3 regions of the Shouchella sp. JSM 1781072 genome follow, and region 2 is predicted to be linked to each of the others. Evidence: riboswitches for the same ligand, from Rfam matches in the RefSeq annotation. Region 2 holds a riboswitch; each other region holds the start of a gene.
What was found. A riboswitch is a leader RNA that binds a small molecule or an ion and turns the genes downstream of it on or off. The one in region 2 is predicted to bind thiamine pyrophosphate.
Positions count from the first base shown of each region.

Region 1: it holds a riboswitch for thiamine pyrophosphate, as region 2 does, so the genes downstream of both, tenA (thiaminase II) here and thiE (thiamine phosphate synthase) in region 2, are expected to answer to the same signal.
Region 3: it holds a riboswitch for thiamine pyrophosphate, as region 2 does, so the genes downstream of both, ACE1TH_RS07135 (ECF transporter S component) here and thiE (thiamine phosphate synthase) in region 2, are expected to answer to the same signal.

Region 1 is NZ_JBHFQE010000003.1:112,094-116,339, reverse strand. It holds gene ACE1TH_RS14470 (thiolase family protein) at 1-454, shown strand, start outside; gene ACE1TH_RS14465 (SDR family NAD(P)-dependent oxidoreductase) at 563-1,342, shown strand; TPP riboswitch at 1,424-1,526, shown strand; gene tenA (thiaminase II) at 1,600-2,271, shown strand; gene ACE1TH_RS14455 (acyltransferase family protein) at 2,302-3,357, opposite strand; gene ACE1TH_RS14450 (AraC family transcriptional regulator) at 3,544-4,246, opposite strand, start outside.
Region 2 is NZ_JBHFQE010000001.1:1,462,757-1,467,002, reverse strand. It holds gene aspA (aspartate ammonia-lyase) at 1-1,308, shown strand, start outside; TPP riboswitch at 1,344-1,454, shown strand; gene thiE (thiamine phosphate synthase) at 1,522-2,151, shown strand; gene thiS (sulfur carrier protein ThiS) at 2,148-2,345, shown strand; gene ACE1TH_RS07760 (thiazole synthase) at 2,349-3,125, shown strand; gene thiO (glycine oxidase ThiO) at 3,138-4,244, shown strand.
Region 3 is NZ_JBHFQE010000001.1:1,355,577-1,359,822, reverse strand. It holds gene ACE1TH_RS07145 (branched-chain amino acid aminotransferase) at 1-880, shown strand, start outside; gene ACE1TH_RS07140 (HAD family hydrolase) at 902-1,705, shown strand; TPP riboswitch at 1,741-1,838, shown strand; gene ACE1TH_RS07135 (ECF transporter S component) at 1,938-2,519, shown strand; gene ACE1TH_RS07130 (ABC transporter ATP-binding protein) at 2,516-3,946, shown strand; gene ACE1TH_RS07125 (energy-coupling factor transporter transmembrane component T family protein) at 3,930-4,246, shown strand, end outside.

The DNA.
Region 1 (4,246 bases), on a different contig from region 2:
TAGCTCAGGTCGTAACGATGGAGCTGCTGCGATTTTGTTAACTTCACAGACAGGGTTAACGCAATTATCAGTCAAGCCAAGAGCGAAAATTATCGCACAAGCGGCGGCTGGCGTCTCTCCAAAAGAGATGGGACTTGGTCCTGTTCCAGCAACAGCTAAAGCCTTGAAGCAGGTAGGCTTAACGTTTAAAGACATAGATGTAATCGAATTAAATGAAGCATTTTCAGCGCAAGCCCTTGCTGTTTTACAAGAGTGGGGAATGGATATGGATGATGAGCGATTAAACCCAAATGGGGGAGCCATTGCTTTAGGTCATCCAATTGGAGCTTCGGGGGCAATTTTGTTAACAAAAGCTCTATATGAATTAGAGAGAAGACAAGGGACTTATGCGCTCATTACCCTCTGTATCGCTGGAGGGCTAGGAATAAGCACCATTATCGAGAGAGTTTCCTAATCGTTGGGAACTCTTTTTTTGTTAGGAGGTTTCCAGATGAAATTCACTCGTTTAATAAGAAGCTGAAACGGTTATTAAAGAACAAAAGATGAATCGAGGAGTGACACAATGGTTTTTGCAAATGACGCGTTACAGGACAAACACATCTTGGTGACAGGAGCCACTGGTGGTATTGGTGCAGCTACGGCTAAAACACTGACTAAACTAGGCGCTAAAGTAACAGTTACCGGGCGAAACGAAGAGAAATTAAACGCACTACAAAAAGAATATCAAGACATTTTAATCGTTCCAGCAGATTTAAATGTGGAAGATGAGCGAAATCAACTCGTTGAAAAAGCGATTGAGAAACATGGCCCGATTTTTGGACTGGTGAATTCTGCTGGAATGAGCGGTGGAGCGATTGTGGAAGAGTTGGACGAAGAGACGATGACAAGCATCATGCATACAAACTTCACCTCTCTTATTCTTTTAACCCAGAAAGTGTATCAATCGATGAAACAAGAGCAAGAAGGAGCGGTTGTGAATGTATCGTCGTTGTCTGGTTTAAGAGGAACGTATGGAAATTCCGCTTATGCAGGTAGTAAATTTGCCTTAATTGGGTTCACGCAATCATTTGCCTTAGAAGCGATTGAAAATCAAGTGCGCGTCAATGCGGTTTGTCCAGGTTTTGTTAATACAGAGATGGGCAAAGGTGCAATTGAACGAAAAGCGAAGCAAAACAAGCGCTCCTATGAGGAACAATTAAATGAAGTTGAACAAAATTTGCCGTCTGGTCGAATTACAGAACCTGAAGAAGTAGCCAATACGATTGTTTATCTCTTAACCGATGCAGCCAAAAATATCGTAGGGGAGTCTGTGAAAATTTCTGGCGGGAGCGTTATGCGCTAAGCTTGTTTTTTGCTAGGGAGAACGATCCGCGTCTTTCTTGCACAAATATTGCCGTTCATCTATGATAGGAGAAAGAGAATAAAAGACCACTAGGGGTGCCATTTTGGCTGAGAGAGGCAGTAGACCTTAACCCTTATCACCTGATCTAGTTTGAACTAGCGTAGGGAAGTGTATGCCAGCTCGTCCATCAATGACGTGAAGCCACTTTCCTAATCAAAGAAAGTGGTTTTTTAAATGGAGCTTAAAGGAGCGATTTTATGTCATTTACGCAACGAATTCGTAAACACGCGGATGCTGTATGGACGGCTAGCCATAACCATCCTTTCGTCCAAGGAATTGGTCACGGTACATTGCCCAAAGAAGCGTTTCAACATTGGTTGAAACAAGATTATAAGTATTTAATTGAGTATGCGAAAGTCATGGCGATGGGTACGGTGCTAGCCCCTGATCTAAAGACCATGTCCGGTTTTGCAACCGCATTAGATGAAACGCTGAATACGGAAATGGAACTACACCGTTCATATGCTGAGCGACTTGGCGTTAGTCGCGAGGAGCTAGAAGCTACAGTTCCTGGACCTGTTACATTAGCATATAGCAGCGCGATGCTAGCTGAAGCCCAAAAAGGATCGTTAGCAGAGCTGATTGCCTCTATCTTACCTTGCGCGTGGAGTTATTACGAAATCGGTCTTGAGCTGGCAAAAATTCCAGGCGCCTTAGATCATGAATATTATGGAGAATGGGTGCGCATGTATTCTTCGGATGAATTTGGTCAAATTGCAGACTGGCTTATTGAGACACTAGACGCCCTTGCTGAGTCTAAGTCAGAAGAAGAGCTTAATCGCTTAGAAGCAATCTTTATGAATACAAGTCGCTATGAGTATATGTTTTGGGAGATGGCGTATAAACAAGAGAGTTGGCCAGTTGAATAAAGAAATGGAAAACATGGAGCCGTACCTTGATTAAGGTACGGCTTTTTCGTGAAAAGAAACCCTTGGAGACGGTCGCTTCTCTTTTTTAGCTTTAGGCTGTTTTTTACCGAGAAACCATGGATGGTTATTAAAGAAATAAATAAACGGGATGGTTAAGGCAAGTGTTAAGCCTGTAAATAGAAACGTCCAAGGCAATGTGTTTGCAGTATCTAGATTTACACCAAAGCCGTAGTGCATCAAAGCACGAACCGTATTCAGTAGAGGCATATGCACGAGTAAGATGACGATCGAATTAGAACCTAAAAATAATAACCACCTTGAGTGCTGCACCTTTTGGATAAAGAATAGAAAGGCAATCATCCCTAGTAGTGCGGCTGGGTAAAACACGTATGGTTCACCAAGTATATTCCCGCGCATATCAATTCGCTCATTAACAGATTGAATGAAGTACATAAGTGTAAACAGGGCAGAGGATAGTGGGATTACCACTTTCCAAGAAAAAGTTTTCCACAAGTGCTTCGTTAAAAATCCTAATCCATAAAAGACAACCGCTGTAAGGGCGACAAAACCATTCCACGGCAGTGAAAAACTAAGGAAGGTAGAAGCATAGCCTAACCCTGCTGCTGTCATTAAAAATAGTCCAATCCACTTGCCCCGGCTGACACGATGATAGAAAAAGAATAAGAGCTCAACAAGAAATAAACATGTGAGAAACCAAATGGCAGGATTGTAGGTTAATTGATAATTTTCAGGTGTTGATAAGAAGATCCCTGTGAAAGGATTTAAAGGATCGACATTTTCGCCAGGTGTAAACGACAAGTGACGAAAGATGAAAAACCACGTTATATACGTCATTGCAGAGAAAAGGAAGTATGGAAACAAGAGTCCCCTTGCCTTTTTCTTTATAAATGATCCGAATGATTGTTTGCTTGGTTTAAAAACAGCTCCTGATAAATAAAAGAATAATGGCATATGAAAAGCAAATAGAAAAGCCTTTAGTTCTGGGTTTATAGGCGCGTGACTCATCACAACGAGAATAATTCCAAGGCCTTTCGCTGCATCAATCCAATGAATCCGTTTGTCCATTTTCGCACACCACCTTTACATCAAATCGTTCATTGTAAAAGCTAGTATACGTAAAAAATGGCATATGAGAAGGGTTTCAAAGGACTTTACACAGACCTTTATGAACGTGCGGTTAATTGCCGAAGCTTTTCCGTTTTTTTTGAACAGTATTACGAAAAAAGACATTCGCTTGTTACGTTTGTAATATTACTCTCCTTTGGTTTTCCGTAAATAAATTTGCGAGAAGTCTCCTTTTTTTCGGAAAAAGCTAGCATTGGATCCAGTGTAACGTTTAAATACTTTATGAAAATAATTTACGTCAAGGAAGCCGACTTCACATGAAATGTCTTTAATAGGGCGACTTGTATGAATTAACATTGCACACGCTTTACGAATACGAAGTTCACGAACGAATTCCATCGGCGTAGCGCCCGTTTGTTTTTTAAATAATCGTGTGAGGCTATAACGTGATACCCCAATTTGTTCCGCAACATCGTCTAACGAAATTTGTTTATGAAAATTTGATTCGATGTATGCGAAAGCTTGTTGATAATAATAAGAGTCTCCTTTTGGTGTATTCGTGTGCAGTGTCCGAAAACATTCGAGTAAAAATTGATAGCCATGTGCTGCGGCTTGATAAGGGTCTCGAAGTCGGTCGGCTTTCGTTTCATTGTAAATGGAAAAAAGCGAACGAATTAAATAGGAGTCCGGAGATAGTTCGACAATAGGTCCGGTTTCTTTCGTTAAACGTGTCGAGATATCTTCTACAGTCGGTCCTTGTAATGCAATATAAATAAACTCCCACGGTTCTGTCGCATCTTTTGGATAATAGTAGCGATGATTACCAGGAACGGAAATAATAAATGCTTCATGCTGATTAATCGTATAGGTTTGATTATTGATTTCTAAG
Region 2 (4,246 bases):
GGCTACCCGCCTCATCCAGAACTGATTCGAGCATTTGGTTTTGTGAAAAAAGCTGCAGCCATGGCAAATCGAGACGTTGGTGTTTTACGTCCCCATATTGCTGATGCGATTGTGAAAGCAAGTGATGATGTCATTAACGGCGAATTAAATGAACATTTCATTGTTGATTCGATTCAAGGTGGTGCAGGCACATCCTTTAATATGAACGCGAATGAAGTCATTGCCAATCGTGCCATTGAAATTTTAGGTGGAGAAAAAGGCGACTATTTAAAAGTTAGCCCAAACACCCATGTGAACATGGCTCAATCAACAAACGATGCCTTTCCAACTGCCATTCATATCGCTGCACTTCATATGACGCAGGGGTTAACCGATGAGTTACGAAAATTGATTGCGGAAATGGAAGGAAAAGCGGAAGAGTTTGACGATGTCCTCAAGATGGGACGTACGCATCTACAAGATGCAGTGCCGATTCGACTTGGACAAGAATTTGGTTCTTATCGGAAAGTGTTAGTCCGTGATTTAAAACGAATTAGCCGCTCTGCCAATCATTTACATGAAGTGAATATGGGTGCTACAGCTGTTGGGACAGGCTTAAACGCTAAACCGGAGTATATTGAAAAAGTAGCAACACATCTTGCGACGGTTACAAATCTTCCTTTTAAAACAGCAGAAGATCTTGTAGATGCAACGCAAAATACCGACGCTTATACTGAACTTTCAAGTTCATTAAAAATATTAGCCATTAATTTATCCAAAATAGCCAATGATTTACGTTTAATGAGTTCTGGGCCTCGTACAGGGTTAAATGAAATAAATTTACCTGCTCGTCAACCTGGATCTTCGATTATGCCGGGAAAAGTAAATCCAGTCATGTGTGAAGTGATCAATCAGCTTTCTTTCCAAGTAATTGGAAATGATCATACGATTAGCCTTGCATCTGAAGCGGGACAGCTTGAGTTAAATGTAATGGAACCTGTGCTTGTCTTTAATTTATTACAATCTTTAACCGTTCTTGAAAATGGCATGCGCGTATTCCGTGAATATGCGATTGCTGGTATTACGGCTAATATCGACCGCTGTCGAGAGCTTGTTGAAAATAGTGTTGGAATTGTTACGGCGATTAATCCTCACGTTGGCTATGAAGTGGCCACTCGCATTGCCAAAGAAGCGTTAGAAACGGAGCGACCTGTGCGAGAAATTTGTTTGGAGCGTGGCATTTTATCTGAAGAAGAATTAAACGAAATTCTTGATCCAAAAGAAATGACTAAACCTGGTATAGCGGGATCTCGTTTCTTACCACTTTAAAAACAAAAGCACTTATGTCATACTAAAAGAAAATAGCAAAAGACTAGGGGTGCCCGATGAAGTTGGGCTGAGAAAAAGAACGAATTTCTTTTACTCTTTAACCTGATCTGGTTTATACCAGCGGAGGGAAGTCGGCATACGTATCATATAATTGAGCGTGTAAACCGTAACCCCTTTGGTTACGGTTTTTTTGCGTAAAGGAGTGTAGACAAAATGAAAGATTTTCAACTTTATGTCATAACAGGAGAAGCGTTTCATGAAGGCAAAGAGCTTCTTCAAGTAATGGAAGAGGCGATTAAAGGTGGAGCAGACTTTATACAGCTAAGAGATAAAACGAGCAGTCGAAAAGAAGTGTTTGAGAAAGCAAAGCGTTTAAATGATCTTTGTAAAACCTATAACGTGCCGTTTATAGTGAATGACTACATTGATATTGCGATGGCAGTCGATGCAGATGGGGTTCACGTAGGTCAAGATGACATGCCGTTGGCTGAAGTCCGTAAACTTGTCGGTAAAGACAAAATTATTGGTGTATCTACGCACAAATTAGACGAAGCCCTTGAAGCAGAAAAGGGTGGAGCAGACTATATTGGTGTCGGCCCCATTTTTCCAACAAATAGTAAAGAAGACGTAGTTGATCCAGTTACCACTTCGTATATAAAAGAAATTAAAGCGCATGTCTCGATTCCTTTTGTAGCAATCGGTGGCATTAAAACTCATAATGTCCGCGAAGTCATTGAAGCAGGAGCAGATGCCGTTTGTGTCATTACGGAAGTGGTAGCAGCGGAAGATGTGCAAGCAGCGGCAGAAACTATGACAAAGGCGATAAATGAGGCGAAAGCATGAATCTTTTCATAAATGGTGAGCAGAGAACTGTAAAAAGTGAAACCATTGAACAATTGATTGCGGAACTAGAATTAAACGGGCAACTCCTCGTTGTCGAGATGGCTGGTGAGATCATTGCCCGTGAAAATTGGAGCAATACATCCTTATCTGAGAATAAGTCAATTGAGCTTGTTCATTTTGTTGGAGGTGGTTGAGAAATGAAAAAAAACCTTTTACGTATAAACGGAAAGCCATTACAGTCACGCTTCTTTTTAGGTACTGGTCGCTACCCAAATCCTTTTGTTCAAAATGAAGCGATTAAAGCATCTGGTGCTGAAGTATTAACGTTTGCTTTGCGCCGCGTAAACTTAGAAGCGCCGGCCGAAGATGCGATTTTACAACATTTAAACGGGGAAAATTTTCAGTATTTGCCGAATACATCTGGTGCTTCCACAGCGGAAGAAGCCATTCGTATTGCTCGTTTAGCAAAAGCGTCTGGTCTAAGTGATTGGATTAAAATTGAAATTAGTGCTTCTGAAAAAACGTTGCTGCCTGATCCGATCGAAACGTTAAGAGCAACCGAAATCCTTGTATCAGAAGGGTTTACCGTTTTACCCTATACGTCTGACGACCCCATTTTGTGTAAACGGCTAGAGGAAGCAGGCGCTCATGCTGTCATGCCAGGAGCTGCGCCGATTGGTACAGGGCTTGGAATCTTAAATGAATACAATATTGGTTTAATTGTAGAAGAAGCAAATGTACCAATTATTATTGATGCAGGATTAGGTACGCCAAGCGATGTTGCAAAAGCAATGGAGCTGGGTGTGGATGGAATCTTAATGAATACCCCTGTAGCGAAAGCAAAAGACCCTGTTAAAATGGCAAAAGCGATGCGTTTAGCGATTGAGGCAGGCGAACTGTCGTATGAAGCAGGGAGAATTCCGAAAAAACCATATGCGAGTGCAAGTAGCCCAACAACACAGTACATGAAATAGGAGAGGCTCAAAATGGAAAAAATAATCGTCATTGGTGGCGGAATTATTGGATTATCAATTGCATTACGGCTGGCAAGTGAAGGCACTCGAGTAACGATTTTAGAAAAGGACACGTGTGGCGGCCAAGCCTCAGGAGCGGCAGCAGGGATGCTCGCTCCTTTTTCAGAGATTGGGGAAGACCAAGATGTTTTTTTTGATTTTAGTTTGGCAAGTCTAACTTTATATCCTGAATGGCAAGCATATGTAAGAAAAACATCGGGTGTCGATTTTGAATATTCAAAATCAGGAAGCCTTCATTGTGTCTATCATGAAGCGGACTTACTTCCTCTTTATACAAGATCGTCTTGGCAAAAAGACTATAATAAAGATATGCAAATTTTGAACCAAGAAGAAGTGCTTGCGCTTGAGCCACATCTATCAGAGGAAATAAAAGGAGCGATTTACTACCCAAATGAAGCGCACATTTACGCTCCAGATTTTGTGAAAGCGTTAATTGAGGCGTGCAAACGTTCATCCGTCGACATTTGTGAACATTTAGGAGAAGTAGAGATTCTGTCGTCATCGTCTGATGATGTGCAAGTAAAAGCTAGGGGTCAAGTGTTTGAAGCAGATCAAGTTGTCGTTACAACAGGAGCTTGGGCACAAAAGCAAGCAGAAACGTTAGGGCTTAACCTGCCAATCTATCCAATACGAGGTCAAATATGTGCGTATCGTCCAAATGAATCGTTACTTAATCATATTGTCTATACGAGTCAAGGCTATCTCGTTCCAAAAGCAAATGGTACAATTGTAAATGGAGCTTCAGAAGATATTGCTGGTTTTGAAACGTCAGTTACAGCAAAAGGTATGGATCGCTTAAAGCGCTGGAATAAAAAAATCCTGCCTGCCCTTCAAGATGAACCGACTATTCATGAGTGGGCCGGCTTGCGACCAGCTACACAAGATGGTTTTCCGTATATTGGTCGATTAACCGATCATCCAAAGATTTATTTCGCATGCGGTCATTATCGAAATGGTATTTTATTAAGCGCAATTACGGCAAAGGTCGTAACGGAAGATTTATTAGAACGAGACGTTTCGTTTCCGCTAGAAGCTTTTCATCCAGAACGTTTTTCGTAGGA
Region 3 (4,246 bases), 110 kb from region 2:
AACGGTATTTGAAGGGTTAAAAGCGTATCGCTCAAAAAAAGATGATGCGATTCATTTGTTTCGACCAGATATGAACATTAAGCGATTAAATCGTTCGAGCGAGCGATTAAACATCCCGGCGATTGATGAGGATCAAGTGTTAACGTACTTAAAAGAACTGTTAACGATTGATAAAAAATGGATTCCAAAAAAAGACGGCACTTCTCTCTATATTCGCCCTTTTATTATTTCAACAGAAACTAATTTAAGTGTTGCGCCGTCACAGTCATACAAATTAATGATTATTTTATCGCCAGTTGGTGCCTATTACAAAGAAGGTATGGCACCTGTTAGTATACTAGTTGAAGAACGTTATACACGTGCAGCGCCAGGCGGAACTGGTACGGCGAAAACGGCTGGTAACTATTGTTCGGCTTACAAAGCACAAGCTCGAGCGACAGCGAAAGAAAAGGCACAAGTTCTATGGCTTGATGCAAGTGAAAAGAAGTATATTGAAGAAGTAGGAAGTATGAATGTATTCTTTAAAGTGAACGGTGAAGTTGTTACGCCGAAATTAAATGACAGTATTTTACCAGGGGTTACACGGGATAGCGTGATTCAAGTACTCAAAGAATGGGAAATTCCGGTTCAAGAAAAACAGCTGTCGATTGAAGAGATTTATCAAGCATCGCGAGACGGCATCTTGGAAGAGGCGTTTGGAACAGGGACCGCTGCGGTCATTTCACCAGTTGGACAATTGGAATGGAATGAAGAAACCATTGTTATAAATGAAAATAAGACAGGCCCATTAGCACAACGACTTTACGATTATTTAACGAAGCTTTATGTGGGAGAAGAAGAAGATCGTCTTGGCTGGATTGTTAAGATTGAGCAAGATTAATCGTTATTAACGGAGGAATGAATGATAAAAGCAGTTTTCTTTGATTTAGATGATACGTTACTTTGGGATAAAAAAAGCATCGCGCTTGCATTTCGGCAGACGTGTCTTCATGCATCTATTGAAAAAAACGTTGACCCAAATCAGTTAGAATCGTTTGTACGCCATGAAGCAAGAACGTTATATCAAGGTTACGACACTTACCCGTTTACAGTGAATATTGGCATTAATCCTTTTGAAGGGTTATGGGGAGAATTTCGTGACGATGGAGAAGACTTCGCCGCATTACGAGAAGTTGCTCCACACTACCAAAGAGAAGCGTGGTACGGGGGATTACAAAAGCTTGGTGTTCAGGATGAGGCTTTTGCGTTGGAACTTGCACATCTTTTTCCGATTGAAAGACGAAAACACCCAGTTGTTTATGAGGACACTTTTTCAACTTTAAATGCATTAAAAGATAACGTACAGCTTGTTTTAATCACGAATGGCTCACCAGATTTACAAAACACAAAATTAGAACTGACGCCAGAGCTTGTTCCTTACTTTGATCACATTTTAATTTCTGGTGCTTTTGGGCAAGGGAAACCAAAGGTACGTATGTTTGAAGAAGCCCTTGCTCGTTTGGAGATTGCTCCTAATGAAACGTTAATGGTCGGAGATAATCTACATACGGATATATTGGGTGCGAACGCAAGCAACATACCATCTGTTTGGTTAAACCGAGACCAATTGCTGAACAATACCGACAGTAAGCCGACTTTTGAGATCCATTCACTGCATGATTTATTAGAATTAGAAAATTTAAAACAATCACTTGCGAATCAATAGAGAGTATGATCTAATTAATTTGTACGATAAAATTTAATAGCCACTAGGGGTGCAAAAAGCTGAGAGAGGACTTGTCCTTAACCCTTTACCTGATCTAGATAATGCTAGCGAAGGGAAGTGCGATATGTAAGTTGTAGGGATGTGTAATACACAACCGGTTTATTTACATACGTCGTTCCATCGTTTAGATGGAGCGTTTTTTTGGTTTTCTTGGTGGTGGGATGGAGAGAAAATGGTGAAAAGAAAAAAATTAACGTTGGTGGATATTTTAGTTACGGTCATGATTGCAACCGTATTTGCTGTAGTGTATCGCTTATGGAGTCCTATTAGTGATTTAGTTGGCGTCTTTGGATTACAGCTTGAACAACTTATTTATGGAATGTGGTTTATTGCAGGAACGCTTGCCGCATTGATTATTCGAAAACCGTTCATTGCACTTATTGCGGAAACGGCAGCGGCATCAGGAGAATTCATTGCAGGATCTCCCTACGGAGGTATTTTACTTATTTACGGGATTGCTCAAGGGATTGGAATGGAGTGCGCGTTCGCTTTATTTAGATATAAAGTATTTACAATTTGGACCGCGATGTTAGGTGGAGTTTTTGCAAGCTTTGCTTCTCTCGGTTTAGATTTTCTATATGCAAATATCGGCCAGCTTTCTGCGTGGGTCTTAACGCTACGAATTGTTTTTCGGACAGTGGGAGCGATCTTAATTACAGGCGTATTGGCAGCGAAACTTGTGCAAGCTTTGCAAAAAACAGGTGTGCTGAGTGACATTCAACCAAACGAACATAACGGAAAACCATATTCATGAGTCAATCATACAGCATTCAGTTTCGTAACTTAACAGTTCAAAGCAGCAGTACAAGTCGTACAATTTTAGAGCGTGTATCGTTGGCAGTAAAACCGGGGGAGAACGTGTTAATTCTAGGTCCAAGCGGAGCAGGGAAATCCACGCTAATGCAAGTAATTGCAGGTTTGAGTGATTCTTTAAACGGATTAAATATTGAGGTGGACAATCTAAAACTTCCATCATGTAGTTACGTCTTTCAAGATCCTGATTCGCAGTTTTGTATGCCTTATATGGATGAGGAGCTTGGATTTATGCTGGAAAATCAGTCTGTGCCAACATCAGAGATGCGTCCTATTATCAAACGCATATTGCGCAAAGTTGGTTTACCAGATCAACAACCACATACAGCTATTCAAACGCTCTCAATGGGGATGAAGCAGCGGTTAGCCCTTGCATCTGCTATGATTCAAAATGAAGAATGCATGATTTTAGACGAACCTTCTGCTTTATTAGATCCACATGGAGCAGAGAAGCTTTGGGAAGAAATTGCTAAGCAAACAAAAGGTAAAACGGTCATCGCTGTTGAACATCGACTGACGGAAGCCTTGCCTCACATGGATAGAATCTTATTACTAAATCAAAATGGACAACTTATAGCAGATACGAAGCCATCATCTTTTTTTCAGCACTATCGAAACGAAATTAAGGCAACAGGAATTTGGTATCCGAGTGCTTGGCGTGAGTATACTCAACAGAATCCCTTATTGACGTCCTTACCGAACAAAGAAAAAACGATGCTGACCCTGACAAACTGGACGCTACTTCGGAAAAAGAAAAGCTTGGTTGCCATTAAACAAGCGAAGGTTTATCAAAAAGATTGGATTTGTATAACAGGTGTGAATGGTGCAGGGAAGTCATCATTTCTCTACGGTTTAATGAATTTACTGACACATATTGGGCAATATGACATAAACGGTCACGCTGTTGCAAACAAAGAAGACGTGACGGATCGAATGAATTTTGTCTTTCAAAACCCTGAATATCAATTTGTCACAACTTCGGTTGAGCAAGAGCTTGTTTATTCGGCAACAACCGATGCGCAAGAAGAGGCAGTGGCATCCATACTTTACCAATTCGGTCTCGCAGAACACCGTCAAATGCATCCTTATCGATTGTCGGTTGGGCAAAAAAGACGGCTAAGTGTAGCGACAGCTTTTGTAAATCAAAAAGCGTTTCTTTTGTTAGATGAACCGACATTTGGACAAGATGCTAGCCAAACCTTTGCTGTCCTTAATGAAATGGAACGCTTTCGCCAAGCGGGAGGAACCATTCTTATGGTTACCCATGATGAAACGTTAGTCGAGCATTTTGCTACGCAACAGTGGGTCATTGAAAAAGGTCAGCTCGTTTGCAGGGAGAGGAGGCAAGAACGTGGCTTACTCGGTTAATGGAACATTTCTAATGAAAATGAATCCTACTGTCAAACTTTTATGCTTACTCGCCATCTTTGGGCTCATTGTATTTATTCATAATCCAAATGTTCTTTTGTTCATGCTTGCAAGTTTTCTTATTCTGACGGTGTTCTGTTCGGGCCACCCTAAAGGATATGTTAGTCTGTACATCGCCTCATTTTTATTCTTATTTGTCTCAGCGTCCACGACAATGATTTTTTTCGGTCAAGGGGAGACAACGTGGTTCCAATGGGGACTTGTTCATATTACAGAAGAAAGTTTTTATACAGGTATCCA